One region of the Kosakonia calanthes genome, then DNA from elsewhere that is predicted to be linked to it. Evidence: predicted binding sites of a transcription regulator. Region 1 holds the regulator's gene; each other region holds the start of a gene.
What was found. Region 1 encodes CRP, which controls carbon source genes, mostly activating them, when cyclic AMP is high. Its sites were predicted from a motif close to ATGTGANNNNNNTCACAT; they were not measured.
Positions count from the first base shown of each region.

Region 2: focA (formate transporter FocA) is a predicted target of CRP. The motif match lies at 2,401-2,418, and genes of this name have one in related genera.
Region 3: epd (erythrose-4-phosphate dehydrogenase) is a predicted target of CRP. The motif match lies at 6,556-6,573, and genes of this name have one in related genera.

Region 1 is NZ_CP151800.1:452,922-463,252, reverse strand. Features, by position in the region: gene mdcA (malonate decarboxylase subunit alpha) at 1-877, opposite strand, end outside; gene AAEY27_RS01945 (hydrolase) at 1,146-2,165, shown strand; gene AAEY27_RS01940 (YheU family protein) at 2,162-2,380, shown strand; gene AAEY27_RS01935 (phosphoribulokinase) at 2,434-3,303, shown strand; gene AAEY27_RS01930 (OsmC family protein) at 3,331-3,735, opposite strand; gene crp (cAMP-activated global transcriptional regulator CRP) at 4,048-4,680, shown strand; gene AAEY27_RS01920 (YccS/YhfK family putative transporter) at 4,729-6,807, shown strand; gene argD (bifunctional acetylornithine/succinyldiaminopimelate transaminase) at 6,797-8,017, opposite strand; gene pabA (aminodeoxychorismate synthase component 2) at 8,105-8,668, opposite strand; gene AAEY27_RS01905 (putative adenosine monophosphate-protein transferase Fic) at 8,865-9,467, opposite strand; gene AAEY27_RS01900 (YhfG family protein) at 9,457-9,627, opposite strand; gene ppiA (peptidylprolyl isomerase A) at 9,733-10,305, opposite strand.
Region 2 is NZ_CP151800.1:3,037,697-3,048,027, reverse strand. Features, by position in the region: gene pflB (formate C-acetyltransferase) at 1-1,433, opposite strand, end outside; gene focA (formate transporter FocA) at 1,485-2,342, opposite strand; gene ycaO (30S ribosomal protein S12 methylthiotransferase accessory factor YcaO) at 2,749-4,509, opposite strand; gene AAEY27_RS14325 (DUF421 domain-containing protein) at 4,648-5,340, shown strand; gene serC (3-phosphoserine/phosphohydroxythreonine transaminase) at 5,503-6,588, shown strand; gene aroA (3-phosphoshikimate 1-carboxyvinyltransferase) at 6,656-7,939, shown strand; gene cmk ((d)CMP kinase) at 8,105-8,788, shown strand; gene rpsA (30S ribosomal protein S1) at 8,902-10,331, shown strand, end outside.
Region 3 is NZ_CP151800.1:863,814-874,144, reverse strand. Features, by position in the region: gene argP (DNA-binding transcriptional regulator ArgP) at 1-202, shown strand, start outside; gene AAEY27_RS04110 (oxidative stress defense protein) at 243-986, opposite strand; gene argO (arginine exporter ArgO) at 1,080-1,715, opposite strand; gene mscS (small-conductance mechanosensitive channel MscS) at 1,863-2,723, opposite strand; gene fbaA (class II fructose-bisphosphate aldolase) at 2,911-3,990, opposite strand; gene pgk (phosphoglycerate kinase) at 4,133-5,296, opposite strand; gene epd (erythrose-4-phosphate dehydrogenase) at 5,345-6,364, opposite strand; gene tkt (transketolase) at 6,723-8,714, opposite strand; gene AAEY27_RS04075 (M48 family metallopeptidase) at 8,993-9,751, shown strand; gene AAEY27_RS04070 (OprD family outer membrane porin) at 10,140-10,331, shown strand, end outside.

The DNA.
Region 1 (10,331 bases):
GATGCGGGTTCAGCGTCCAGTGTTTGCAGATTTTGCCTTTCAGGCCGAGCTGTTCGCCGTAGGTTGGCAGCAGCAGTTCGATAGCGGCAGTGTTAAAACCAATACCGTGGTTGAGCGACTGCACCTGATGTTCCGCGTAGATGCCTTTAATCGCCATCATCGCCATCAGGATGTGTTCTTGCTTGATCAGGCGCGGGTCACGGGTGAACAGCGGCTCGATGAAGAACGGTTTGTCAGCAACCACCACATAGTCGATCCACGAACCGGGGATATCCACGCGCGGCAGATCGCATTCGTCGTCAACCAGTTCGTTGACCTGCGCAATGACGATCCCGTCGCGAAACGCGGCGGCTTCCACCAGCGCGGGCGTGTCTTCAGTACTTGGTCCGGTGTACAGGTTGCCTTTGCGGTCTGCTTTGTAACCAGCAATCAGCGCCACATTCGGGCACAGGTCAACGTACAGGCGGGCGTAAAGTTCGATGTAAGTGTGGATTGCGCCGATTTCCAGTTGCCCATCTTCCAGCAGTTGCGAAATGCGCAGGCTTTGCGTGCCGGAGAAGGAGAAATCGAGTTTGCGGGCGATACCTTTCTCAAAAATATCAAGATGTTCGCTACGCCCGACGCTTGGCATGATCATGTGCAGGTCGTGCACTTTCTGCGGGTTCACTTCGGCCAGCATGCGCGAGAGGAAATCAGCCTGTTTTTGGTTGTTCCCTTCCAGTACAACGCGGTCGCCCGGAGCGATCAGTTTTTCCAGCATGGCGACAAGATCGCCGGTCGGCAGTACCTTGCCTTGCACGGGAATGGACGCCAGGCGACGCTGTTTCTCGCTACGCCGCGTGTTCCATACCTGTGCTGGCTTTTGCCCAGATAACATTATTAACCTCCTGATTCAGCTCATCATTTTGACTTGCTTAACACTGAACGTAGTCTGCGCTCCGGTGAGAAATGCATCAATTAAGGTGCTGGCTAAATCATTAGCCTGAGAGTAATAATCAAAGTGACAATTTGTGATGCAGATCAGTTTAGGCAGGTAAGAAAAGCTTTATGGGGCGCTTTTAACCTATACAGGAGCCGCAAATTATTAAACGGCTCAATTATTCGCACGTATAATGTTCGCCGGTTTACAGAGATTAGAAGACGAAATGGCAGAAATTACCCCTGCGAATCTCCTTGAAGATCAAGGCGTTTCACACTATTTCCAGCCGATGCGGGGTGCGAGCAATCCGCATCTACAAACCATGCTGCCGCGATTGATTCGCCGCCGTTTGCAATTCGAACCCTGGTGGCAGCGCCTTGAACTGCCAGACGGGGATTTTGTTGATCTCGCGTGGAGCGAAGAGCCGTATCAAGCCCGCCATAAACCGCGCCTTGTGGTGTTTCATGGTCTGGAAGGCAGCCTGCACAGCCCTTACGCACATGGCCTGATCCATGCGGCAAAACAGCGCGGCTGGCTGGGCGTGGTGATGCATTTTCGCGGGTGCAGCGGCATACCAAACCGCCTGAGTCGGATTTATCACTCCGGTGAAACTGAGGATGGCACCTGGTTTTTGCACTGGTTGCGCGAAGAGTTCGGCCCGGTACCGACCGCCGCCGTGGGTTACTCGCTGGGCGGCAATATGCTCGGCTGCTTGCTGGCGAAAGCGGATGACAGTTTGCCTGTCGATGCGGCAGTGATTGTCTCGGCGCCGCTGATGCTGGAAGCCTGTAGTTATCATATGGAAAAGGGCTTTTCGCGCGTTTATCAGCGCTATTTGCTGAACTTGTTGAAAGCCAATGCCGCGCGCAAATTAAGGGCCTACCCCGGTTCTTTGCCAACCACGCTGCCGGCGCTGCGAAAGGTGCGGCGAATTCGGGAGTTTGATGACATGATCACGGCGAAAATCCACGGTTTTGCCGACGCGCTGGATTACTATCGCCGCTGTAGCGCCATGCCGCAGCTGCCGCTTATCCGCAAACCGACGCTGATTATCCACGCCAAAGACGATCCGTTTATGGATCATAACGTGATCCCGGATGCCAGCCATTTACCCACGAATATTGAATATCAACTGACAGAACACGGTGGTCACGTTGGTTTTGTCGGCGGAACACTCCGTCACCCGGAAATGTGGCTGGAGAAGCGCATCCCGGACTGGTTATCCGCCTATTTGGGAGCATCATGATTATTCCGTGGCAAGAACTTGACGCGCAGACGCTGGACAACCTGATTGAGAGCTTTGTCTTGCGCGAAGGCACCGATTATGGTGAACATGAGCGTTCGCTTGAACAAAAGGTCGCCGACGTTAAACGGCAACTGCAACACGGCGAAGCCGTGCTGGTGTGGTCGGAACTGCACGAAACGGTGAACATTATGCCGCGCGGGCAGTTCCACGAATGACAGGGTGCGGGCGGCTTTGATACTGAAAATAATCGTTGATTCAGGGAGTAGCTATGTCCGCCAAACATCCGGTTATCGCCGTTACAGGCTCCAGCGGCGCGGGAACCACCACCACCAGCCTCGCCTTTCGTAAAATTTTCGCCCAACTCAACATGCACGCGGCGGAAGTGGAAGGCGACAGCTTCCATCGCTACACCCGCCCGGAAATGGATATGGCTATCCGCAAGGCCCGCGATCTTGGCCGGCATATTAGCTACTTTGGCCCGGAAGCCAATGACTTTGGCCTGTTAGAACAAACCTTTAGCGACTACGGCCAAACCGGCCAGGGCCAGGCGCGCAAATACCTGCACACTTACGATGAAGCCGTCCCCTGGAACCAGGTGCCGGGCACTTTTACGCCCTGGCAACCGTTGCCGGAACCGACCGATGTGCTGTTTTATGAAGGGCTGCACGGCGGCGTGGTGACACCGCAGCATGACGTTGCGCGCTATGTCGATTTGCTGGTCGGCGTGGTGCCGATCGTTAACCTTGAGTGGATCCAGAAACTCATTCGCGACACCAGCGAGCGCGGACACTCCCGTGAAGCGGTGATGGATTCCGTGGTGCGGTCGATGGAAGACTACATCAACTTTATTACGCCGCAGTTTTCGCGCACCCATATCAACTTTCAGCGCGTGCCGACGGTTGATACCTCCAACCCGTTTGCCGCGAAAGGCATTCCTTCACTGGATGAAAGCTTTGTTGTTATTCACTTCCGCAATTTAGAAGGGATCGACTACCCGTGGTTGCTCGCAATGTTGCAAGGTTCATTCATCTCGCATATGGATACGCTGGTGGTGCCAGGCGGCAAAATGGGGTTGGCGATGGAACTGATCATGACGCCGCTGGTACAACGGCTGATGGAAGGGAAAAAGATTATATAGCCCGGACTGCGCCGCCGGGCTGCGTAATCAGGCTTCGATCACTTCGTAGGAGTGGGTGATATTCACCGCTTTTTCCAGCATCAGCGCCACAGAGCAATATTTCTCTGCCGACAGATCAACCGCGCGAGAAACGGCGGCATCTTTCAATGCGTTACCGGTGACGACGAAGTGCAGATTAATATGGGTAAACAGGCGCGGCGCTTCTTCACGGCGCTCTGAGGTCAGTTTCACTTCGCAGTCGGTGACGTTATGACGCCCTTTTTGCAGGATCGACACCACGTCGATTGCGCTGCACCCGCCTGCGGCCATCAGAACCATTTCCATTGGGCTTGGCGCTTTGTCGCCAGAGTTGCCGTCCATCAGAATTTGGTGACCAGAAGCGGACTCACCAAGGAACGTTAACCCTTCAACCCATTTCACACGTGCCTGCATTTTCATCACTCCGGAGTTGCAATTTTCTTTACAGATTACGCGCACATAAGAAAAGCCGCAACGGAAGGCGACCTGCGTCATGCTGAAGCGAGACACCAGGAGACAGGCGTTAAAAGCTATGCTAAAACAGTCTGGATGCTACAGAGATACATTGACGTTACGCATGTACGCAAAGGACATCATACATTAGAGGCCGCAGATGACGCTGACGGTCCACTTCCCGGGATTTGGGAAGCTTTGATTGCAACCCCAGAAACAGGGTTCCCTTACGCCCGGCTTCTGGAGCCAGCTTATAACAGAGGATAACCGCGCATGGTGCTTGGCAAACCGCAAACAGACCCGACTCTCGAATGGTTCTTGTCTCATTGCCATATTCATAAGTACCCGTCGAAGAGCACGCTTATTCACCAAGGTGAAAAAGCGGAAACGTTGTATTACATCGTCAAAGGCTCAGTGGCAGTGCTCATCAAGGATGAAGAAGGTAAAGAGATGATCCTCTCTTACCTCAACCAGGGCGATTTTATCGGTGAACTGGGCCTGTTCGAAGAAGGTCAGGAGCGCAGTGCCTGGGTACGCGCCAAGACCGCCTGTGAAGTAGCCGAAATTTCCTACAAAAAATTCCGTCAGTTGATCCAGGTTAACCCGGATATTCTGATGCGTCTCTCCGCGCAAATGGCGCGTCGCCTGCAGGTGACTTCGGAGAAAGTCGGCAACCTGGCGTTCCTGGACGTTACAGGCCGCATTGCGCAAACGCTGTTGAATCTGGCGAAACAGCCGGACGCAATGACCCACCCTGACGGCATGCAAATTAAAATTACGCGTCAGGAAATTGGTCAGATCGTCGGTTGCTCCCGTGAAACAGTCGGTCGCATTCTGAAAATGCTTGAAGATCAAAACCTGATCTCCGCCCACGGCAAAACCATCGTCGTCTACGGAACACGTTAATCTGCAAAACGGCGCATCGCTTATCCGGTGCGCCGTTTTTCTTTCCCCATGTGGCGCAGGCTGATTTATCACCCCGAGATCAACTACGCACTGCGACAAACGCTGGTGTTGTGTTTGCCTGTGGCGATTGGTTTGCTGGTCGGCCATTTACAACAAGGTCTGCTGTTCTCCCTCGTTCCCGCCTGCTGCAACATTGCCGGTCTTGATACACCCCACAAACGTTTTTTCAAACGCCTGATTATTGGCGGCTCGCTGTTTGCGGGCTGTAGCCTGGCCGTTCAACTACTGCTTGCCGACGATTTTCCCTTGCCGTTGATCCTGACCGTGCTGACGTTGCTGCTCGGCGTAACGGGGGAAATCAGCGCGCTGCATGGGCGTTTATTACCGGCCTCGCTGATTGCCTCTATCTTTACGTTGAGCCTCGCCGGGAATATGCCGGTGTGGGAGCCGCTACTGATTTACGCGCTGGGTACGCTCTGGTACGGGCTGTTTAACTGGTTCTGGTTTTGGATGTGGCGCGAGCAGCCGTTGCGCGAATCGCTCAGTTTGCTCTACCGGCAACTGGCCGATTATTGCGAGGCAAAATATAGCCTGCTGACCCAGCACGCAGACCCAGAAAAAGCCTTGCCGCCGCTGCTGGCCCGCCAGCAAAAAGCGGTAGATTTAATAAGCCAGTGCTACCAGCAGTTGCACATGCTGGCGGCCAATAAAAACAATGATTACAAACGCCTGCTGCGCGTCTTTCAGGTTGCGCTGGATTTGCAGGAGCATATCTCCGTCAGTTTGCATCAGCCTGCTGAAGTGCAAAAACTGGTCGAGCAAACCCACGCCGAGCAGGTTATTCGCTGGAATGCGCAAACCGTCGCCGCTCGCCTGCGCGTGCTGGCGGATGACATTCTTTATCACCGCTACCCGACGCGTTTCACCATGGAGAAACAAATCGGCGCGCTGGAAAAAATCGCCCGTCAGCACCCGGACAACCCGGTCGGGCAGTTTTGCGCCTGGCATTTCAGCCGTATCGCCCGCGTACTGCGTACGCAGCGCCCGCTCTATATTCGCGATCTGATGGCCGAGAAGCAGCGCCGTTTACCGCTTTTCCCGGCGCTGAGAAGTTATCTGTCGCTAAAATCTGCCGCCCTGCGCAATGCCGCGCGCATCAGCGTAATGCTCAGTATCGCAAGCCTAATGGGCAGCGCCCTGAACTTGCCGAAGCCGTATTGGATCATGATGACGGTGATGTTTGTGACGCAAAACGGTTATGGCGCGACGCGGGTGCGCATTGTCCACCGGGCAGCGGGCACGTTTGCGGGACTGATGATCGCCGGGGCAACCCTGCACTTCCACGTGCCACTCGGTTTCACGCTGGCCGCAATGCTGCTTATCACGCTGGTCAGCTATTTGATTATTCGCAAAAGCTACGGCTGGGCGATGGTCGGTTTTACCATTACAGCCGTTTATACGTTGCAGATCCTGACGCTAAATGGCGATGAGTTCATTATCGCCCGGCTTGTTGATACGCTGATTGGCTGCCTGATTGCCTTCGGCGGGATGGTCTGGCTGTGGCCGCAGTGGCAAAGCGGCTTGCTGCGCCAGAACGCGCACGACGCGCTGGAAACCGATCAGGACGCTATTCGCTTGATCCTCAGTGATAACCCAGAAGCCACGCCGCTGGCCTGGCAGCGTATGCGCGTTAACCAGGCGCATAACGCGTTGTTTAACTCGCTGAATCAGGCGATGCAGGAACCGGGTTTTAACACGCGTTACCTGAACGATATGAAACTGTGGGTCACCCACAGCCAGTTTATCGTTGAGCATATTAATGCGATGACCACGCTGGCGCGCGAGCACACCATGCTGACGCCTGAACTGGCACAGCGCTATTTGCAGTCATGCGAAATTGCCCTGCAACGGTGTCAGCAACGGCTGGAGTATGACGGGCCGGGTGAATCGGGGGATGTGAATATTCTGGAAGCACCGGAGACGTTAACGCACGGGCCAATGAGCACGCTGGAGCAGCATTTACAGCGGATTATCGGGCATCTGAACACCATGCACACCATTTCGTCAGTGGCATGGCGTCAGCGCCCGCATCACGGTAATTGGCTTCGTCGACGCCTTACGCGTTAACCACTTTTGCTACCGCTTGCGCAAAGCGATGCATGCCTTCATCGATATCTTTTTCATCGACGATCAGCGAGGGCGCAAAGCGCATCACATCAGGGCCAGCATTCAACACCATCACACCTTCTTCGGCGGCCGCGTAGAGGAAATCACGCGCACGGCCTTTGAACTGTGGTTTTAGCTCGGCGCCAATCAGCAGCCCCATGCCGCGAATATCGCTAAACAGGTCGAATTTCTCGTTGATTTGCTGCAAATGCTTAACGAACAGCTGGCGTTTCTCATTGACGCCATTCAGCACGTCCGGCGTATTGATAATATCAAACGCGGTACCAGCCACGGCGCAGGCCAGCGGGTTACCCCCGTAGGTGGAACCGTGTGAACCGACATGAAACGCGCTGGCAACCTCTTCGGTGGTCAACATCGCGCTAACCGGGAAACCGCCGCCGAGGGCTTTCGCGCTGGTCAGGATGTCCGGTGTAACGCCGTAATGCATATACGCGAACAGTTCGCCGCTGCGGCCCATGCCGCACTGCACTTCATCAAACACCAACAGTGCGTTGTGTTCGTTGCACAACTCACGCAAACCTTTGAGGAATTCCGGCGTTGCCGCCGTCACGCCGCCTTCGCCCTGGATAGGTTCAACCACGACCGCGCAGGTGTGATCGTCCATCACCGCTTTTACCGCATGCAGATCGTTAAACGGCACATGGATGATATCGGCCGGTTTCGGGCCGAAGCCATCGGAATACTTCGGCTGGCCGCCCACTGTCACGGTGAACAGCGAACGCCCGTGGAAAGCATTATGAAAAGCAATGATTTTGGTTTTGTACGGGCTGTGGCGCGTAGATGCATAAAAACGCGCCAGCTTAAATGCGGTTTCGTTGGCTTCGGTGCCGGAGTTCATAAATACCACGCGCTCGGCAAAAGTGGCGTCGATAAGTTTACGCGCCAGGCGCAGCGCGGGTTCATTGGTAAACACGTTGCTGATATGCCACAGCGTTTCGCCCTGGGTTTTCAACGTTTCCACCAGCGCCGGGTGACAGTGGCCTAAAGCGGTAACCGCAATACCGCCTGCAAAATCAACATACTCTTTGCCCTGCTGATCCCACACACGGCTGCCTTTTCCCTTCACCGGGATAAACTCGGCCGGTGCGAAAATTGGCAGAATCACTTCGTCGAATGTTGCGCGCGTAACGGCGTCTTGCTGAGTTGCCATGTCATACCCATCCAGTTTTATGTCGCATTGATTATGAAAATATAATCACGAAATATGCATAAAAAATCACTGCATGGCAACCAGAAATCACCGTGTCAGGAAGTTTTGCAGTAATTGGTGGCCCTGCTCGCTGAGGATACTTTCCGGGTGGAACTGCACCCCTTCCAAATCCCACTGCCGATGGCGAATACCCATGATCTCCCCGCTTTCGCTCCACGCCATGACCTCAAAACACTCAGGCAACGTGGGCGGATCGATAACCAGCGAATGATAGCGAGTGACAGTTAATGGATTATTAAGACCCGTAAATACGCCCGCGCCGTGATGGGTAATAGGAGAGGTTTTGCCGTGCATCACTTTTGCCGCACGCACAATGGTGGCGCCAAACACTTGCGCAATCGCCTGATGGCCCAGGCAAACGCCAAGAATCGGCAATTTACCGGCGTAATGCCGAATGACATCCAGCGAAATACCAGACTCATCCGGCGTGCACGGGCCCGGCGAGATAACGATCTTTTGTGGCGCCAGCGCGGCAATCTCCGCCAACGTCAGCTCATCGTTACGCCTTACCTCCACGCTTGCGCCCAGTTCACAAAAATACTGGTACAGGTTCCAGGTGAAGGAGTCGTAATTGTCGATAAGCAGGATCATGTGAGTTCAGCCGAATGCAGTACAAATTGCGCAAAACTATACGGCACTTCGCCTGGATAAAAAACGGGTTTGCAGAGCAGACCTGCTCGGCTGCGATAATCGCCGGATGGCGCTGACGCTGATCCGGCCGACAAATGATCCGCTCCACTGGGTTTTGTAGGTCGGATCAGCGTCAGCGCCATCCGACAAAATGATGTTACTCCCCTACCACCGCTTCGCTCACCACGTTGCCGAAGATCGCATACAGCGGTTGTAAATCGCCCATCGCACCGGCCTGGTTCGCGGTGCTCCAGTCGTTGGGATCGATATCGCGCCAGTCGAGAGAAAAACCGGCGTGCAACGCGAGTTGTTCAAAGAAGATGCGCTGCGCAATACCATTACCGAGACGGAACGGGTGCAGCACATTGATTTCACAGTAATAATGCGCCAGCCGCTCAATAAACTCGGCTTTCGCCAGCCCGCACAGCCACTCCTCATCTTCGAGTTGCTGCATCAGCGCATTCCCTTCCTTCTCGATGTATTCGAAATGGCAGAAACGGGTATCGCCTTCGTAGATATCCACTTCGCGAACCTGCCCGGCCCAGTCAAACACATCCTGATAAAGGTGATGGTGAATGGCGCAAAGATGGGGCAGCCCGCGCGCTAAAGGGCCAAGTTCAAGCGTTGCGGCGCGTAATGCCGTCAGTTGATAAGCGGCTTGCTCCAGCCGCTGTGTCTCGTGAATGCCTAACACATTGCGCATCACGTTCAGGCCAGGAAAGAGGTACGGATCGCGGCCATCGCCAAATTTATCGCTCATAGTGCCTCCGGAGTTCTTCAAGACGCACATTGGCTTCTTCGGCGTTAAGCGTCACAAGTTCACTGTCAACGCCCTCCAGACGCCTGCTGGCCTGGAAATTGACATTGCGCTGCTGCTCCCAGAGACGGGATTTTTGCCTGTCGGTGAGTTTCTTGCTCATAGCGCCTCCCTGTTTAGACGTGTACTTGCCCAAATTATAAGCAGAAAATTCACGTTACGCCGGAAGGCAACAGAACACGGGCCGAACAGCCCGTGTGGGGAAAACTTATGGCAGCACTTTCGCTGAGAGGATAACAACCGGTTTTGATGGGACATTCTGGTAAGGACCCACATCGTGCGTCGGCACCTGCGAAATCTTATCGGCGATATCCATTCCTTTCACAACTTTACCAAACACCGCATAACCAAAATCACGTTGTCCGTGATCGAGGAAAGCGTTATCCGCAACGTTGATAAAGAATTGGCTGGTCGCGCTGTCTTTGTCGGCGGTGCGCGCCATTGAGATGGTGCCGCGAGTATTACGCAAGCCGTTGTCGGCTTCGTTCTTAATCGGCGGGTTAGGCTGTTTTTGCTGCATTTGCTCGTTGAAACCACCGCCCTGCACCATAAACCCCGGGATCACACGATGGAACGTCGTGTTGTTATAGAAACCGTTGTTTACGTAATCAAGGAAGTTTTTCACCGACACAGGGGCTTTCTGATTGTTCAGCTCCAGTTCGATATTACCGGCAGATGTGGTGAGCAGAACATGAGGATCGCCTTTTGCTGCCAGGGCAGCAGGGGAGATAGCAGAAAGGGCCAGTACAGCCGCAACAGCCGCCAGAGTCGATTTAACCATAAGGTTTCCTTAACGAAGTGCAGTAA
Region 2 (10,331 bases), 2.2 Mb from region 1:
TCCATTACTTCGTCGAACTTCAGCACGTCGCCTTTGATTGGTTCGGATTTCGGACCAACCTGCATTTTCAGTTTTTCATCAACGCCGCCGTTGATTGCGTACAGCATGGTTTTCGCCAGGTTAGCGCGAGCACCGAAGAACTGCATTTGTTTACCAACAACCATCGGGCTTACGCAGCAAGCAATTGCGTAGTCGTCGTTGTTGAAGTCAGGACGCATCAGGTCGTCGTTCTCATATTGCAGAGAAGAGGTGTCGATGGAGACTTTCGCAGCGAATTTTTTGAAGTTCAGCGGCAGTTTTTCAGACCACAGAATAGTGATGTTCGGTTCCGGAGACGGGCCCATGGTGTACAGGGTGTTCAGGAAACGGAAGCTGTTTTTGGAAACCAGAGTACGGCCGTCAACGCCCATACCACCGATAGATTCAGTTGCCCAAATCGGGTCGCCAGAGAACAGTTCATCATACTCAGGGGTACGCAGGAAGCGGACCATACGCAGTTTCATGACCAGGTGGTCAATCATTTCCTGAGCGTCTTGTTCAGTGATTTTGCCTGCTTTCAGGTCACGTTCGATGTACACGTCCAGGAAGGTGGATACGCGACCGAAGGACATTGCAGCACCGTTCTGAGACTTAACAGCGGCCAGGTAGCCGAAGTAAGTCCACTGAATAGCTTCCTGCGCGTTAGTTGCCGGACCAGAAATATCGCAGCCGTATTTAGCTGCCATCTCTTTGATCTGACCCAGAGCGCGATGCTGTTCAGCGATTTCTTCACGCAGACGGATAGTCGCTTCCAGGTTTACGCCATTTTCCATGTCAGACTGCAGAGACAGGAACTGTGCGTATTTGTCTTTCATCAGGTAGTCGATACCGTACAGCGCAACGCGACGGTAGTCACCGATGATACGACCACGGCCGTAAGCATCCGGCAGACCAGTCAGAACACCGGATTTACGGCAGTTCAGAATGTCTTTGGTGTAAACATCGAATACACCTTGGTTGTGGGTTTTACGGTATTCAGTGAAGATTTTTTTCAGGGCAGGATCCAGCTCGCGGTTGTACGCTTTGCAGGAACCTTCAACCATTTTGATACCGCCGAACGGGATAATAGCGCGTTTCAGCGGAGCTTCGGTTTGCAGACCAACGATTTTCTCAAGCTGTTTGTTGATGTAGCCAGCGTCATGAGAAGTGATAGTGGAGGCAACGGAGGTGTCGAAATCAACTGGCGCGTGAGTGCGGTTTTCCAGTTTAACGCCTTCCATGACTTTGTCCCACAGCTTGGTGGTCGCTTCAGTAGCACCAGCCAGGAAGGACTCGTCGCCTTCATACGGGGTGTAGTTTTTCTGGATAAAGTCACGTACGTTTACTGCGTTTTGCCATTCGCCTTTGGTAAAACCTTCCCAGGCTGAGGCCAATTTTTCATTAAGCTCGGACATGTAACACCTACCTTCTTAAGTGGATTTTTTATTTACTGCCTGAAACAACCATTAATGATGATCGTTACCACGCAGATAAATGACCCAGTATGTCAACCCGACTAACAAGCCTCCACCGATGATATTCCCGATTGTTACGGGAATCAGGTTATCGGTAATGAAGTTCATAATAGTCAGGTGAGAAAAACTTTCCGGGCTGGAACCAACTGCGGTCCAGAACTCCGGGCTCGCGAAATCGCGGATTACGATTCCCATCGGGATCATAAACATGTTTGCAATGCTGTGCTCAAAACCGCTGGCGACAAACATCGCAACCGGTAGCACCATGATCATCGCTTTGTCCATCAAGCTGCGGCCGGAATAACTCATCCATACGGCCATACAGACCATCAGGTTCGCCAGGATACCCAGCGCAACAGCTTCGATGAACGTATGATGTACCTTGTGATCCGCGGTCTGGAGAACATTTAAGCCCCAGCCACCGTTGGCGACCATATACTCGCCGGACAACCACATTAATAAGACAAAGAGCAGTGCGCCCACCAGGTTGCCGACATAGACGTTGATCCAGTTGCGAGCGAGTTGCCCCCAAGTGATCCGCCCGCTGGCTTTCGCCACAACAATCAGTACGGTCGATGTGAAGAGGTCTGCACCACAAATGATGCAAAGAATTAACCCGAGTGAGAAACAGATACCACCAATCAGTTTAGCAATACCGTACGGCATCGTCGCAGTACCGGTCGTGGCGGTAATATAGAAAACGAAAGCAATGGAGATGAACACACCGGCGGTGATCGCCAGGTAAAAAGTCTTCAGCGGATGTTTAGTCGCTTTATAGACACCAGCTTCTTCGGCAACTTTGGCCATCTCTGCTGGAAGTATTAGATCAAAAGGGTTGTCAGCTTTCACACTAACTCTCTCTTTATTAAGTCGGCGACGAGATACTAACAAAGCATTATAGAAGAGAATTTGATATGGATCATATCTCGCCTGGCTTATAGGACCGCAAAGCGCATGGTTTTTTAGCGAATACGGAGTAACTTATTGATTATCAAAATAAAAATAAATTTTAAAAGTTATAAAATGAGTTGAAAAATTTTATACGGCCTCCCAAACAACAGTTAATTAAAATGGGGTAATTACCATAAGAAGTAACAATATTAGATATGTGTAGATGTTAGTATTCACTCATATTTAACTTAATTATTACATATGGAATTCATCGCCAAAATATAATAAAAAAGGGGCAATGAAATTGCCCCGTAATATAACGTAGACCTGTGATTAAGCCTACTTATTGTCGTGGTATTTATTGCTACTTAGACCAGTAAGCAGCTTTAGCGCGTTGTAATTTTTCGTAAGCGGCTAACAAAGACTGATGCGCCGGGAACGCCTGCAAAGAACCATCAGCAGGTTGCAGATCGTAGAACGGCGCTTCGCCGCTTAATGCTGCACTTGCTGCTTCAACGGCCTGCGCGCCATACATCCGTACAAAAGCGTGCAGATATTGCAGCGGTTCGCGCTCTTCTTCCTGAGACAGCAATAACAATGTTTGCAGGCAACGATAATAATTCGCGCGTTCGGCACTGAAGATAGAAGCGTTAAATTCCATCGTCCATTCTGTCCAGGCCAGCGCCTGATCCACATCGCCACCGGCCAGTGCCAGCATTGCTTTTAGTTCGCCAATACGCAGGGTATACCAGCCATTGTCTCTGCCGGTAGCCAGACCCAGCAATTCACGCACACGGGTAAAGTCATCGTGACCTTCATCATCTAACTGCGCGAGAAGGTTCAGATACTCTTCTTTATCCCATTCGCTACCTGGTAGAGAAAGAATAGTTTCGCGCAGATGGCTGCCCATGGTGTTATTCGCTAACCATAGATCTTCAGCCGGATAGATATCCGACATGCCCGGCACCAGAATACGGCAGGCATAGACGCTCAGATGCTCATAATCCGCGATGTACACTTCTTTATCTTCTGCTTTGAAGATGCTCATCAGCGTGGCGAACTCTTCTTCCGTTGTTCCAGCAAAGCTCCAGTCAACAAAAGGATAATCCGCGTCCTGCTTGAACATATCCCAGGAGATCAAACCGCTGGAGTCAATGAAGTGGGTTTCGAGGTTTGCGTGCTCAGCCACTTCTTCGTCATCAAAGGTCGGCGGCGTGAATACGTCGAGATCTTTCAGACCACGGCCTTGCAGCAGCTCTGTCACCGTACGTTCCAGCGCAACGCCGAAATCCGGATGCGCGCCGAAAGAGGCGAAGCAGGTGCCATTGGCCGGGTTGAACAGCACGACGCAAATAACCGGGTATTTTCCGCCCAGTGAGCCGTCGTAAGCGAAAATCGGGAAACCTTCCGCTTCCAGTTTAGCGATGGCTTCCACCACGCCAGGGTAGCGCGCCAGCACTTCTTGTGGGATCTCGGGCAGGCTGATGCTTTCAGCGATAATACGGTTTTTGATATGACGTTCGAAGACTTCAGACAGCCCCTGAACACGGGCTTCATTACGTGTGTTGCCCGCGGACATGCCGTTGGAAACGTACAGGTTGCCAATGATGTTCATCGGGATATAGACCGTCTGCTCATCAGACTGACGAGTAAACGGCAGCGCGCAAATGCCGCGCGCGTCATTGCCGGACTGCAAATCAACCAGCATGCCTGCGGCCAGTTCATTTTCCGGATCGTAAAACGCACGCAGACGTGCATCGAGAATGCCTTCCGGCAGGGAATCGTCTTCCGGCAGCGGGAACCATTTCTCATTGGGATAGTGAACAAACGGCCCCTGCGCGATGGTGTCGCCCAGCCAGAAATCAGCAAAGAAATAGTTAGTGGAAAGACGCTCGAAGTATTCGCCCAGCGCGGAGGCCAGTGCGGCTTTTTTCGTTGCGCCTTTACCGTTAGTGAAGCACAGCGCGCACTCTTTATCGCGGATATGCACAGACCAGACGTTAGGGACGGGGTTCAGCCAGGAAGCTTCTTCGATATTGAAACCGAGGTCGGTAAGCTTTTGCTGAAAGCGAGCGATGGAATCTTCCAGCGCGGCATCTTTGCCGGGAATAAATGTTTGGGTCATGGCGATCACTTTTTTCGTACGTAAAGCGCGCAATGATACGGGTTTTAGGTGACTGGCGCTATCTTCGGCGCTGGCGGGGCGAAAATAAAACTTCTGGCTATGCTTAATGAAAGTAACTCACTGTTCAGGCATAAAAAAATGAAAGCGTTTGACCTGCATCGCATGGCGCTGGACAAGGTCCCCCTGGATTTTTTGTGGGAAGTCGCGCTGCGTAGCCTCTATACCTTCGTTTTGGTTTTTCTCTTCCTCAAAATCACCGGTCGGCGCGGTGTGCGCCAGATGTCATTATTTGAAGTGCTGATCATTTTGACCCTGGGCTCTGCGGCAGGGGATGTGGCCTTCTACGATGACGTTCCGATGCTGCCGGTGCTGGTGGTCTTTATTACCTTGGCACTGCTGTACCGTTTGGTGATGTGGCTGATGTCGCACAGCGAAAAGCTCGAAGATCTGCTGGAAGGCAAACCGGTCGTTATCATCAAAGATGGCGAGCTGGCGTGGGAGAAATTACATGAAGAGAATCTGACTGAATTTGAGTTTTTCATGGAGCTGCGCTCCAGTGGAATCGAACAGTTAGGGCAAGTTCGGCTGGCGATTATGGAAACCAACGGACAACTCAGCGTTTACTATTTCAAGGATGAAGAAGTAAAACCCGGCCTGTGTATTCTGCCTGAAGGCTGTAGCGAACGGTTCACCCGGATACCTGAAGACGGCGACTACGTTTGCGTGCGTTGCAGTAAAATTGTCGCCATGCGGGTGGGGGAACATCAATTATGTCCACGCTGTGCAAATCCGGAATGGTCGAAGGCCAGCACGGCAATTCGTATCACATAACAGGGTTTTTATCGGGCCTTGCTTCGCCGGACAAAACTTTCTGCTATGTGATTCAGCGCACAACTTCCCGCTGGCTCCTATTACCCGTTGCGGCGCGTGACGCTGAATGATAAAACCGATGTCACAGGAATAACTTATTGCTTTATAGCGTGGTGAGGGGAAATGACTCAGGTCTTCAATTTTAGTTCTGGCCCGGCAGTATTACCGGCGGATGTGCTCAAACAGGCGCAACAGGAATTGTGCGACTGGCACGGTCTTGGTACGTCGGTGATGGAAATCAGCCACCGTAGTAAAGAATTCATCCAGGTGGCAGAAGAGGCAGAAAAGGATTTTCGTGAACTGCTGAACGTTCCCTCCAACTATAAGGTTCTGTTCTGTCACGGCGGTGGTCGCGGCCAGTTTGCAGGCGTACCGCTGAACCTGCTGGGTGATAAAACCAGCGCGGATTATGTTGATGCTGGCTACTGGGCGGCGAGTGCGGTAAAAGAAGCGAAAAAATATTGCACGCCGAATGTCATTGATGCCAAAACGACAATTGACGGCCTGCGCGCGGTAAAACCGATGCGCGACTGGCAACTGAGCGATAACGCCGCTTATCTGCATTACTGCCCGAACGAAACCATTGATGGCATCGCTATTGATGAAACCCCCGATTTTGGCGATGTTGTCGTCGCGGCGGATTTCTCCTCTACTATTCTGTCTCGTCCCCTTGATGTAAGCCGTTATGGCGTCATTTACGCCGGTGCGCAGAAAAACATTGGCCCGGCAGGTTTGACACTGGTGGTGGTACGTGAAGATCTGCTTGGCAAGGCGCATCAGGCTTGCCCGTCAATTCTTGATTACGGTGTACTCAACGAAAATGATTCAATGTTCAACACGCCGCCGACCTTTGCCTGGTATCTTTCTGGTTTAGTGTTCAAGTGGTTGAAAAACCGGGGCGGTGTGGCCGCAATGGATGCAATCAACCAGCAGAAAGCCGATCTGCTGTATGGCGTTATCGACGGTAGCGATTTTTATCGCAATGATGTGGCGAAGGCGAACCGTTCCCGCATGAACATCCCTTTCCAACTGGCAGACAGCGCGCTGGATAAAGTCTTCCTTGAAAAGTCCTTCGCCGCCGGGCTTCACGCCCTTAAGGGCCACCGTGTAGTGGGTGGTATGCGCGCTTCTATTTATAATGCGATGCCGCTGGCTGGCGTGCAGGCTCTGACCGACTTTATGGTGGACTTCGAGCGCCGCCACGGTTAATAGCCTGATCGATACTCCCCGCAGCTGAACTGCGGGGTTTTATTTTGTTTGTTGAGAGTGAAGTTGCATGGAATCCCTGACGTTACAACCCATTGCGCGAGTAGATGGCACCATCAATCTGCCTGGTTCGAAAAGTGTCTCAAACCGCGCCTTGCTGCTTGCTGCATTTGCCCGTGGCACCACTGTACTGACCAATTTGTTGGACAGCGACGATGTGCGCCACATGCTCAATGCGCTTACTGCGCTGGGAGTTCATTACACCTTATCCGCCGATCGCACTCGTTGCGAAGTGACCGGTGTTGGCGGCCCGCTGCAATCAGCGGAAAAACTTGAACTGTTTCTTGGTAACGCCGGAACGGCGATGCGCCCGCTGGCGGCGGCACTTTGTCTGGGCACGAATGATTTGGTGTTGACCGGCGAACCGCGTATGAAAGAGCGGCCAATCGGGCATCTGGTCGACGCGCTGCGTCAGGGCGGAGCGCAAATCGATTATCTCGAGCAGGAAAATTATCCACCTCTGCGTTTGCGCGGCGGTTTTACCGGTGGTGACGTGAGCGTAGACGGCAGTGTTTCCAGCCAGTTTTTAACGGCATTGCTGATGACCGCGCCGCTCGCGCCGCAGGATACCGTGATCACCATCAAAGGCGATCTGGTCTCTAAACCTTATATCGACATCACCCTGCATCTAATGAAGACCTTCGGTGTTGACGTTGAAAACCAGCAATACCAGCGCTTTGTCGTGCGTGGCGGCCAACAATACCAGTCGCCGGGACAATACCTGGTGGAAGGCGATGCTTCTTCAGCCTCGTATTTCCTCGCCGCTGCGGCAATTAAAGGTGGCACGGTTAAAGTGACCGGTATCGGGCGCAACAGTGTGCAGGGCGATATCCGTTTTGCTGATGTATTGGAAAAAATGGGCGCGATCGTCGTCTGGGGTGATGACTATATTGCCTGCACGCGCGGTGAGCTGAACGCAATTGATATGGACATGAACCATATTCCTGACGCGGCAATGACCATTGCGACTGCAGCGCTGTTTGCTAAAGGCACGACCACATTGCGTAACATTTATAACTGGCGTGTAAAAGAGACCGACCGACTGTTCGCGATGGCTACGGAGTTGCGCAAAGTGGGCGCGACGGTGGAAGAGGGCGAAGACTTTATTTGCGTGACGCCGCCAGCAAAATTGCAATTTGCAGAAATTGGCACCTATAACGACCACCGTATGGCCATGTGCTTCTCGCTGGTGGCGTTGTCCGACACGCCGGTCACCATTCTCGATCCGAAATGTACGGCGAAAACCTTCCCGGATTATTTCGAACAATTAGCCCGCATCAGCACGCTAGCGTAACTTTACACTTTCCGGGCTGGTGTAAATCAGCCCGTCTCCCGCGCAATTATTCTACACTCAGCCTCATACTCTTCTGTAATTCGCACGCAACAGTAACTTTCGCGAGCTTTGGCGCGTATAATGCGCGGCGTTTATATAACGATATGCCTCGAAAAGGAGAAAAAGATGACGGCAATTGCCCCGGTAATCACCATTGATGGGCCAAGCGGTGCGGGTAAAGGCACGCTTTGTAAGGCGATGGCCGAAGCATTGCAATGGCATCTGTTGGACTCAGGCGCAATTTATCGTGTGTTGGCGCTCGCTGCGCTGCATCACCATGTCGATGTCTCCTCTGAAGAGGTGTTGGTTCCGCTGGCTGCGCACCTGGATGTGCGGTTTGTCTCGATCGACGGCAACCTGGAAGTGATTCTGGAAGGCGAAGACGTTAGCGGTGAAATCCGCACGCAGGATGTCGCGAATGCAGCCTCGCAAATTGCGGCATTTCCACGCGTGCGTGAAGCGTTGTTACGCCGTCAACGCGCATTTCGCGAAGCGCCTGGCCTTATTGCTGATGGCCGCGATATGGGAACGGTGGTTTTTCCTGATGCTCCAGTAAAAATTTTCCTTGACGCCTCTTCTGAAGAGCGTGCGCACCGACGCATGCTACAGTTGCAGGAGAAGGGCTTTAGTGTTAACTTTGAACGCCTTTTGGCCGAGATCAAAGAACGTGACGATCGCGATCGGAATCGTCCTGTTGCACCGCTGGTTCCCGCTGCCGATGCTTTAGTTCTGGATTCAACCAGTTTAAGTATTGAGCAAGTGATTGAGAAAGCGCTACAATATGCTCGCCAAAAATTGGCTCTCGCGTAAGCGACCAAATTCGTAGTACCTGCTGCAATGGAGTGTGAGTAGGCATGTGAAACAACCCCATCCGGCATGAAGCCAGGTGGACGTTAAATTGAAGAATCCTGAAGATTATCAATATGACTGAATCTTTTGCTCAACTCTTTGAAGAGTCCCTGAAAGAAATCGAAACCCGCCCGGGTTCTATCGTTCGTGGTGTTGTTGTTGCTATTGACAAAGATGTAGTACTGGTTGACGCCGGTCTGAAATCTGAGTCCGCCATTCCGGCAGAGCAGTTCAAAAACGCCCAGGGCGAGCTGGAAATCCAGGTTGGTGACGAAGTCGACGTTGCTCTGGATGCAGTAGAAGACGGCTTCGGTGAAACCCTGCTGTCCCGTGAAAAAGCTAAACGTCACGAAGCTTGGATCACGCTGGAAAAAGCTTACGAAGACGCTGAAACTGTTACCGGTGTTATCAACGGCAAAGTCAAGGGCGGCTTCACTGTTGAGCTGAACGGTATTCGTGCGTTCCTGCCGGGTTCCCTGGTAGACGTTCGTCCGGTCCGTGACACTCTGCACCTGGAAGGCAAAGAGCTTGAATTCAAAGTAATCAAGCTTGACCAGAAGCGTAACAACGTTGTTGTTTCCCGTCGTGCGGTTATCGAATCCGAAAACAGCGCAGAGCGCGATCAGCTGCTGGAAAACCTGCAGGAAGGCATGGAAGTTAAAGGTATCGTTAAGAACCTCACTGACTACGGTGCATTCGTTGATCTGGGTGGCGTTGACGGCCTGCTGCATATCACTGATATGGCATGGAAACGCGTTAAACATCCGAGCGAAATCGTAAACGTTGGCGACGAAATCACTGTTAAAGTGCTGAAATTCGACCGCGAACGTACCCGTGTATCTCTGGGCCTGAAACAGCTGGGCGAAGATCCGTGGGTTGCTATCGCTAAACGTTACCCGGAAGGCACCAAGCTGACTGGCCGCGTTACCAATCTGACCGACTACGGCTGCTTCGTTGAAATTGAAGAAGGCGTTGAAGGTCTGGTTCACGTTTCCGAAATGGATTGGACCAACAAAAACATCCACCCGTCCAAAGTTGTTAACGTTGGCGATGTAGTGGAAGTTATGGTTCTGGATATCGACGAAGAACGTCGTCGTATTTCCCTGGGCCTGAAACAGTGCAAATCCAACCCGTGGCAGCAGTTCGCTGAAACCCACAACAAGGGCGACCGCGTTGAAGGTAAAATCAAGTCTATCACTGACTTCGGTATCTTCATCGGCCTGGACGGCGGTATCGACGGCCTGGTTCACCTGTCTGACATCTCCTGGAACGTTGCAGGCGAAGAAGCAGTTCGTGAATACAAAAAAGGCGACGAAATCGCAGCCGTTGTTCTGCAGGTTGACGCAGAGCGTGAGCGTATCTCTCTGGGCGTTAAACAGCTCGCAGAAGATCCGTTCAACAACTACGTTGCACTGAACAAGAAAGGCGCAATCGTAAACGGTAAAGTCACTGCAGTTGATGCTAAAGGCGCAACCGTAGAACTGGCTGACGGCGTTGAAGGTTA
Region 3 (10,331 bases), 410 kb from region 1:
TCGCCAGGGCACAACCTGCTGCATGATCCCGCATCTGCAAATTGAAAAAGAGTTGAACAGCGGCGATCTGATCGATCTGACGCCGGGCTTGTTTCAGCGTCGCATGCTGTACTGGCACCGCTTTGCGCCTGAAAGCCGGATGATGCGCAACGTCACCGACGCGCTGCTGGAGTTTGGACACAGGGTGTTACGGCAGGATTAAGAAGAAACCCTCTCCCCGCGGGGAAGAGAGGGTTGGAAGATTACTTCGCAGCAGTCGCGGTCTGTTGCTGAGCCTGGGAAGGCTCAAGCTGGAACACTACATCAACTTGATCATCAAACTGAATTGTCGGTTGCTCGTAGGTTTCCTGTGCGGAAGCCGGCGCTGGCGCATCCGCTTTCATCATGCGAACCATCGGGCTCGGCTGATAATTGGAAACGTGGTAACGAATGCTGTAAACCGGGCCGAGTTTGGCATCAAAACCGGTAGCCAATTGCTGCGCCTGGCGGGTCGCATCATCGATTGCCGCTTTGCGGGCTTTATCTTTGAAGGACTCCGGTTTCGCCACGCCAAGCGAGACGGAGCGAATTTCGTTCAGCCCCGCTTTCAGCGCGCCATCCAACAGTGAATTGAGTTTATCCAGTTCACGCAAGGTCACTTCTACGGTGCGCACAGCGCGGTAACCTTTCAGAATGCTTTTGCCATTCTGGTAATCGTAATCGGGTTGTGTGCGTAAGTTAGCGGAATTGATGTCTTTCCTGGCGATGCCGTTTTGCTCAAGAAAGCTAAGGTATTGCGCAACGCGGTCATCCGCCTGTTTTTTGGCAGAGGCTGCGTCTTTGGCGGCGACGTTGACTTCGATCGCCAGAGTGGCGATGTCCGGGGTCGCATCCACGCTTGCCGTGCCCGTCGTGACAATGTGCGGACCATCCGGCAATTCATTTGCCTGAACCGCCATTGTGCTTAAACCCACCATTGCCGCCAGGGCTATCACTTTATATTTCACAGCTGCTCCTCCATGTTGCTTAAATGCGTCCAGGTGCGCGGACGCCTGGCAGCAAGCTTAGCGCCCTGGCACCAATTGTCCATCGGACTTACCTTAACTGAATAATCCCTGCAAATGGTGCACGCCTTCACGCGCTAATTTCAACGCGATAAACCACATCACCAGGCCAACCAGCGTGTTGATTACCCGTTGGGCTTTTGCGGTGCGCAAACGTGGGGCCAGCCATGCCGCGAGCAACGCCAGGCTAAAGAACCACAGGAAAGAGGCGCTAATCGTACCCAGCGCGAACCAACGCTTCGGCTCTGCAGCCAACTGGCCACCCAAGCTGCCGAGCACCACAAAGGTGTCGAGATAGACATGCGGGTTCAGCCAGGTGACCGCCAGCATGGTGGCGATAATGCGCCAACGCCCCTGACGTAACACTTCTGCGCTCGCCAGTTCGATGTTGCTGCGCAACGCCGTTTTCAGCGCGCCAAAACCGTACCACAGCAGAAACGCCACGCCACCCCACGTGACCAGCGCCAACAGCCACGGCGACTGCATCAGCAGCGCGCTGCCACCAAACACGCCCGCACAGATCAGCAGCGCATCGCTCACGGTGCAAAGCAACGCGGTCATGATGTGATACTGCCTGCGGATCCCCTGGTTCATCACAAATGCATTTTGTGGACCAAGGGGAAGAATCAACGCAGCGCCAAGCATAAGACCTTGAAAATAAAAAGATAACACACCATTTCCTGTCAAAAGTTGTTTCAGGAAGCTGACTATAGCGCGCAGAAATCATTAGAGGAAATTGATAATTTTAATCATCAATCAGAATTGCTAATAGCAAGGTGCGTAAAAAAGGTCGGTAGTGCCGACCTCTTCATTTATTGCTTATTGCTCGACCGTCTCTTTGACGCGTTTGAAATTCACGTCCATTTGCGGATAGGGGAAGCTAATGCCATTTTCATCGAAACGGCGCTTAACCAGTTCCAATACATCCCAATACACGTTTTGCAGATCGCCACTGTTGCTCCAGACGCGCACCACAAAATTGATGGAAGATGGCCCCAGTTCGTTCAGGCGCACCGTCATCTCACGGTCTTTGATAATGCGGTCATCGGCCTGAATAATCTCGGTCAGAATTTTTCTGACCTTGTCGATATCAGAATCGTAGGCCACGCCGATAATGAACTCGTTGCGGCGCACCGGCTCGCGAGAGAAGTTAACGATATTGCCCGCGATGATTTTGCCATTTGGGATAACCACGATACGACCATCCACGGTGCGCATGGTGGTGGAGAAAATCTGCACCTGTAACACCGTCCCAGCAACGCCGCCCAAATCGACATACTCACCAGAGCGGAATGGACGGAAGGTAACCAGCAGAACGCCAGCCGCCAGGTTAGAGAGTGAACCTTGTAGTGCCAGACCAATCGCCAGACCGGCTGCACCGAGTACGGCGATCACTGAGGCAGTCTGCACGCCCACGCGCCCCAGCGCGGCAATTAAGGTAAAGGCGATGATAGCGTAGCGCACCAGCGCAGAGAGAAAATCCGCCACGGTCGCGTCAATATGTCTTGCACGCATCAAACGGTTAACGGTATTCGAGATGATGCGCGCCACAATCATACCGATAATGATGATTGCGATAGCCGCTACGATATTAACGGCATAGCTCAACAGCAGCGCCTGGTTATTCACCAGCCAGGAGCCTGCGTTGTTGATGCTGTCGACAACGTTAAGATCTTCCATTCGTGCTTCCTTATAGTGTTCCAAAACGGGAAAAACGCCCCTTACAGCAAGGGCAGATTCCTAAAGGGTAAACAAAAAGCGGCGTTTTCGCCAAGTTGATCACACTTTGTGCTGTCGACAGCTTGTTGAATTCCCAATAAAAAAAGGCCCGCATTTTGCGGGCCTTTTTAGCGAAACGAGGCGCAAATTACAGAACGTCTACTGCGTTCAGTTCTTTGAAAGCCTGTTCCAGACGAGCCACCATGCTGGTCTGCGCTGCACGCAGCCATACACGCGGGTCGTAGTATTTTTTGTTCGGCTGATCTGCGCCTTTCGGGTTGCCCAGTTGGCCCTGCAGGTAGCCTTCGTTTTCCTGATAGTACTTCAGGATACCTTCCCAGGTTGCCCATTGGGTGTCGGTATCGATGTTCATTTTGATAACGCCGTAGCTGACGGAGTCTTTGATTTCCTGAGCGGAAGAACCGGAACCGCCATGGAACACGAAGTTCAGGCTGTTATGCGGCAGGTTATGTTTTTTGGAAACATATTCCTGAGAATCACGCAGGATAGTCGGGGTCAGTTTTACGTTACCCGGTTTGTAAACGCCGTGTACGTTACCGAAGGAAGCAGCGATGGTGAAACGCGGGCTGATTGCATTCAGTTTGGTGTAAGCGTAATCAACGTCTTCCGGCTGAGTGTACAGTGCAGAAGCGTCCATGTGGCTGTTGTCTACGCCGTCTTCTTCGCCACCGGTGCAACCCAGTTCGATTTCCAGCGTCATGCCCATTTTGGCCATGCGCGCCAGGTATTTGGAGCTGATCTCAATGTTCTCTTCCAGAGACTCTTCGGACAGGTCAATCATGTGAGAAGAGAACAGCGGTTTGCCGGTAGCGGCAAAGTGTTTTTCACCCGCATCCAGCAGACCGTCGATCCACGGCAGCAGTTTTTTCGCGCAGTGGTCAGTGTGCAGAATTACCGGCACACCGTAATGTTCTGCCATCTGGTGAACGTGATGCGCACCAGAGATTGCGCCCAGAATCGCCGCGCCCTGAGGAACGTCGGTTTTCACGCCTTTACCCGCGATAAATGCAGCACCGCCGTTAGAGAACTGAACAATAACAGGCGCTTTAACTTTCGCTGCAGCTTCCAGAACGGCGTTAATGGAGTCAGTACCCACGCAGTTTACAGCTGGCAGAGCAAAGTTGTTTTCTTTAGCTACCTGGAACACTTTCTGAACGTCATCACCAGTGATCACGCCAGGTTTTACGAAATCAAAAATTTTAGACATGTTACGTAGTCCTGTATCTTCGGCCGTTTCTGCTCGTCATAACTCGTGCTGCCAGCGTGTTAGCTGTGGGGCAACGCAAATTATTTGGAGCAACAATTGAATCGTTTTGGAAAACAGGCGGGATTACCCCGCCTGAACAAGCTTACTTCTTAGCACGCTCTTCGAGCATGGCGACTGCCGGCAGAACTTTGCCTTCCACGAATTCGAGGAATGCGCCGCCGCCAGTGGAGATGTAGGAAATCTTGTCAGAGATACCGAACAGGTCGATAGCGGCCAGGGTGTCGCCACCGCCAGCGATGGAGAACGCGTCGCTGTCTGCGATAGCGTTAGCCACGATTTCAGTCCCTTTGCGGAAGTTCGGGAATTCGAATACACCAACCGGACCATTCCACAGAATAGTTTTGGCGTTTTTCAGGATTTCAGCCAGTTTCTGGGCAGAAACATCGCCCAAATCCAGAATTTGCTCATCATCTTTGATGTCAACAACGGATTTCAGCGTGGCAGTTGCAGACTCGGAAAACTCGGTTGCAACACGAACGTCGGTCGGAACCGGAATATCGCACGTGCTCAGCAGACGTTTTGCTTCGTCAACCAGATCTGCTTCGTATAGGGATTTGCCGACGTTGTGGCCTTGTGCGGCAACGAAGGTGTTGGCGATACCGCCACCAACGATCAGCTGGTCAGCAATTTTGGACAGGGAATCCAGAACGGTCAGTTTAGTGGAAACTTTAGAACCACCCACGATAGCAACCATCGGACGAGCCGGTTCTTTCAGCGCTTTACCCAGCGCGTCCAGTTCGTCTGCCAACAGCGGGCCTGCGCAAGCGATGTCAGCGAATTTACCTACGCCGTGAGTAGAAGCCTGTGCGCGGTGCGCGGTACCGAAGGCGTCCATGACAAAAACGTCACACAGTGCAGCGTATTTTTTTGCCAGCGCTTCGTCGTCTTTCTTCTCGCCTTTGTTAAAGCGAACGTTTTCCAGAACGACCAACTCACCTGCGGCAACTTCAACGCCATCCAGGTAATCTTTCGCCAGACGAACCGGGTTAGAGAGTTTATCTTTCAGGTAGTTAACAACCGGCAGGAGAGAGAATTCTTCGTTGTACTCGCCTTCGGTCGGACGACCCAAGTGAGAAGTTACCATCACTTTAGCACCTTGTTTCAGAGCCAGTTCGATGGTCGGCAGAGAAGCACGGATACGCGCATCACTGGTCACTTTCCCTTCTTTAACCGGCACGTTCAGATCCGCACGGATAAGAACGCGTTTACCTGCCAGATCCAGATCGGTCATCTTAATTACAGACATGGTGAATCCTCTCGTTGATTCTTAAAGTTTTGCAGACGCAACTGCGCCTTACCTGAAACCTATAGCCGCCATTGCTAACGTCGTGTCGAGCATTCGGTTAGCAAAGCCCCATTCGTTGTCGCACCACACAAGGGTTTTAATAAGGTGCGCACCACTGACCCGCGTCTGGGTACCATCAACGATGGCGCTATGCGGATCGTGGTTAAAATCGGTTGAAACCAACGGTAATTCCGTATAGTCAACTATACCATGAAATGTTCCCTGCGCTGCTTTTTGCAGCAACGCATTGACTTCACTGGCTTTTACCGGTTTTTTCACCGTAACGCTTAAATCAATCGCGGTGACGTTAATTGTTGGCACGCGCACCGCGATTGCTTCGAATCTGTCGTTAAACTGCGGGAAAATTCGTGTGATGCCTGCCGCCAGTTTGGTATCCACCGGGATAATGGATTGGCTGGCTGCGCGAGTACGGCGGAGATCGGGGTGGTAGGCGTCAATCACTTGCTGGTCATGCATCGCCGAGTGGATTGTTGTCACCGTTCCCGACTCAATACCGTAAGCATCGTCGAGCAGTTTAATCACCGGAATAATACAGTTTGTCGTGCAGGAGGCGTTGGAGACGATGCAATCGTCAGAACGTAGCATGTTTTGATTTACGCCGAAAACAACCGTCGCATCGAGATCGTTGCTGCCAGGATGGGAAAAGAGCACTTTTTTCGCGCCCGCCGCCAGATGCGCCTCGCCATCCGCTCGGTTGCCAAAAACGCCAGTGCAATCAAGCACCACATCCACGCCCAGCTCGCGCCAGGGCAGCGCCGCAATGGAGCGCTCATGCAGAATGCGAATAACGTCGTCACCGACAAACAGTTGTTCACGCTCCTGGCGAACATCCCAGGCAAAACGTCCGTGGCTGGTGTCATATTTCAATAAGTGCGCCATGCCCACGGCATCGGCCAGTTCATTGATTGCCACCACGGTGATTTCCGCACGACGCCCGGATTCATATAAAGCACGAACCACGTTGCGCCCGATGCGACCGAAACCATTAATCGCTATGCGTACGGTCATAACTCTCCTGCAAGGCTAGCCGCCTGAAGTGGATGACAGAGTAATCCAGCCACCACCGAAGGGGAATCCTCACCTATCTTAAACTGCGTCTGTTTGGTTATTTGTCGAACATTTAATCGACTGAAACGCTTCAGCTAGAATAAGCGAAACATGGAATAAAAGGAATGATTGCCCAGACGGTTTCGCCAGTAATCTGACTTGCATCACACTTTCGCAGGAATAATGAATAACGACAGGAAGAATAATGGACGAAAAAAACCGGGCGGAATGCCCGGTTTATTAGCGATCTGCATATCAGATGTGGCTTTTATTGCCGGATGACGTGCGTACGCAAGCCCGGTAAACCGGGCAGCAGCGATTACAGCAGCGCTTTCGCTTTTGCGACCACGTTGTCGACGGTAAAGCCGAACTCTTCGAACAGCAGTTCCGCCGGCGCCGATTCACCGAAGGTGGTCATGCCGACCACCGCGCCGTTCAGGCCGGTGTACTTGTACCAGAAATCAGCAATGCCGGCTTCGATGGCAACGCGTGCGCTCACCGCTTTCGGCAGCACGGATTCACGGTACGCCGCATCCTGCTTATCGAACGTGTCGGTGGACGGCATGGAAACCACGCGCACTTTCACACCTTCGCCGGACAGACGCTCCCCGGCGGCCACCGCCAGTTCCACTTCTGAACCGGTGGCGATGAAAATCACCTGCGGCTGACCGTCGCAGTCCTTCAGCACGTACCCGCCGCGGGCGATATCCGCCAGCTGCTGTCCGGTACGCGCCTGCTGGGCCAGGTTCTGGCGCGACAGAATCAGCGCGGTCGGGCCGTCGTGGCGCTCCACACCAGATTTCCACGCCACCGCCGATTCCACCTGGTCGCACGGACGCCAGGTGCTGACGTTCGGGGTCAGGCGCAGGGAAGCCACCTGCTCCACCGGCTGGTGCGTCGGGCCGTCCTCGCCCAGACCGATGGAGTCATGGGTGTAGACCAGCACCTGGCGCTGTTTCATCAGCGCCGCCATACGCACCGCGTTACGCGCGTATTCAACAAACATCAGGAAGGTGGAGGTGTACGGCAGGAAACCGCCGTGCAGGGCGATGCCGTTGGCAATCGCCGTCATGCCGAATTCGCGCACGCCGTAGTGAATGTAGTTGCCTGCGGTGTCTTCATTAATCGCTTTCGAACCGGACCACAGGGTCAGGTTGCTCGGCGCCAGGTCAGCAGAGCCGCCGAGGAACTCCGGCAGCAGCGGGCCGAAGGCTTCGATGGCGTTCTGCGAGGCCTTGCGGCTGGCGATTTTCGCCGGGTTCGCCTGCAGTTTCGCAATGAAGTCGTTCGCCTTCGCGGCGAAGTCTTCCGGCATCTCACCCTTCATGCGGCGGGTGAACTCAGCGGCTTCCTGCGGGAAGGCTTTCGCGTAAGCAGCGAATTTTTCGTTCCAGGCGGACTCTTTCGCCTGACCGGCTTCCTTCGCATCCCACTGCGCGTAGATTTCAGACGGAATCTCAAACGGCGCGTGCTGCCAGCCAAGCTGTTCGCGGGTCAGCGCGATTTCCGCGTCGCCCAGCGGCGCACCGTGGGCGTCGTGGGTGCCGGCCTTGTTCGGCGAGCCGAAGCCGATGATGGTTTTGCACATCAGCAGCGACGGTCTGTCGGTCACGCTGCGCGCCTCTTCCACCGCGCGTTTGATGGCGTCCGCGTCATGACCGTCCACGCCGCGCACCACGTGCCAGCCGTAGGCTTCGAAGCGTTTTGCGGTGTCGTCGGTGAACCAGCCTTCCACGTGGCCGTCGATGGAGATGCCGTTGTCGTCATAGAACGCCACCAGTTTGCCGAGCTTCAGCGTCCCGGCCAGCGAGCAGACTTCATGGGAGATGCCTTCCATCATGCAGCCGTCGCCCATAAAGGCATAGGTGAAGTGGTCAACAATGTCGTGGCCCGGGCGGTTGAACTGCGCGGCCAGGGTCTTTTCGGCAATCGCCATGCCCACGGCGTTGGCAATGCCCTGCCCCAGCGGACCGGTGGTGGTTTCCACGCCCGCGGTGTAACCGACTTCCGGGTGGCCCGGGGTTTTTGAGTGCAGCTGGCGGAAGTTTTTCAGCTCTTCAACGGGCAGGTCGTAGCCGGTGAGGTGCAGCAGGCTGTAAATCAGCATCGAGCCGTGGCCGTTGGACAGCACAAAGCGGTCGCGGTCAGCCCAGGACGGGTTTGTCGGGTTGTGGTTCAGGAAATCACGCCACAGGACTTCGGCGATGTCAGCCATGCCCATCGGGGCACCCGGGTGACCGGATTTGGCTTTCTGTACCGCGTCCATGCTCAGCGCACGAATAGCATTGGCAAGCTCTTTACGTGAGGACATTTTGACTCCAGATCGGAATGTTAAGGGCTATTCCCGTAACGACTTGACGACAGCGCGTTTTGGGCTACGCCGGAAAAAAGTGCCAACAATGTAACCCAAGCGGCTAACCATGTACATGGAGCATCCTTTTGCGCTTCAGAAATCTCTGGAAGCTGCTCGCAAGTTGCGCAAACTTATCGCCCGCCCGTCATTCTCTTCCTTATACTTAGCCTCACCACAGGTTCGTCCGAGCCCGTGAATGAACAAAATAATGACTCAACCATTGCGGAAGATAACTAATGAAAATTCGCCCAGCTTTGCTTGCTCTGGGAATGACAACCTTACTTGCTGGTTGCCAAAACATGGACTCCAGCGGTTTTCTCAGTTCGGGCGCGGAAGCTTTCCAGGCCTATAACTTGAGTGATGAACAAGTTAAAACCCTCAGCGACGACGCCTGTAAACAGATGGATAGCAAAGCGACTATCGCGCCAGCGAGCAGTGCATACAGCAAACGCCTGAGCAAAATAGCCGCCGCGCTTGGTGACAACATCAACGGTCAGCCAGTGAATTACAAAGTTTACGAGGCGAAAGACGTCAACGCGTTTGCGATGGCGAACGGCTGTATCCGCGTCTATAGCGCGCTGATGGATATGATGACCGATAACGAAGTCGAAGCGGTAATTGGCCATGAAATGGGCCACGTTGCGCTCGGCCACGTGAAGAAAGGCATGCAGGTCGCGCTGGGTACCAATGCGGTACGCGCTGCGGCAGCAGCAACAGGCGGTGTGGTAGGAAGCTTATCGCAATCGCAGCTTGGCGCGCTGGGCGAGCAATTGGTGAATTCCCAGTTCTCCCAACGTCAGGAAGCCGAAGCGGATGACTACTCTTACGATCTGTTGCGCAAACGCGGTATTAATCCATCGGGCCTGGCAACCAGTTTCGAAAAACTGGCGAAAATGGAAGAAGGGCGTCAAAGTTCGATGTTTGACGATCACCCGGCGTCGGCAGAACGCGCGCAGCATATTCGCGATCGTATGGCCGCAGACGGGATTAAATAATTGTGTGGGAGGCAATATTGCCTCCCCTTCTTCAGATTTCTTTTCAAAAATATAACTCATCGTTAAACGGCATTAATTGGCAAATTAAACGCACAGAATGCTAATTACTAATCACAGTAACGAAAGGCTATTATTTTCTCAGAACTGGTGTGAGAGTGATTTATTTTGATATTGCGACAAAGAACATATTATCCGGCAGATAAATTGCCGACATCGCCAAATAAAAAATAGTCCACCCATGAACAAAGGAAACACACATTTCCGCGCCAGCCGGGGCTTTCGGTGAGTTAAGAAGAATCACGCAAGGATTGCTTTCACGCCTGTTTCGGGTAACTATCCGTGTCGCAGTAATTCCCTATGATATTCGACAGACAGAGAAATTCCTCCAGTGAAAAATAAATTATCCTTAATTGCTTTAGGCGTTATCGCCACCGCACCCGCGTTTGCCAGCCAGCAATCATCCAGCCAGGGTTTTATTGACGACAGCCATTTAGACGTGCTTTTACGCAACGCCTATATTAATCGCGATTATCGCGGCGGTGCCGATGATAAAGCAGAATGGGGCCAGGGCATTATCGCG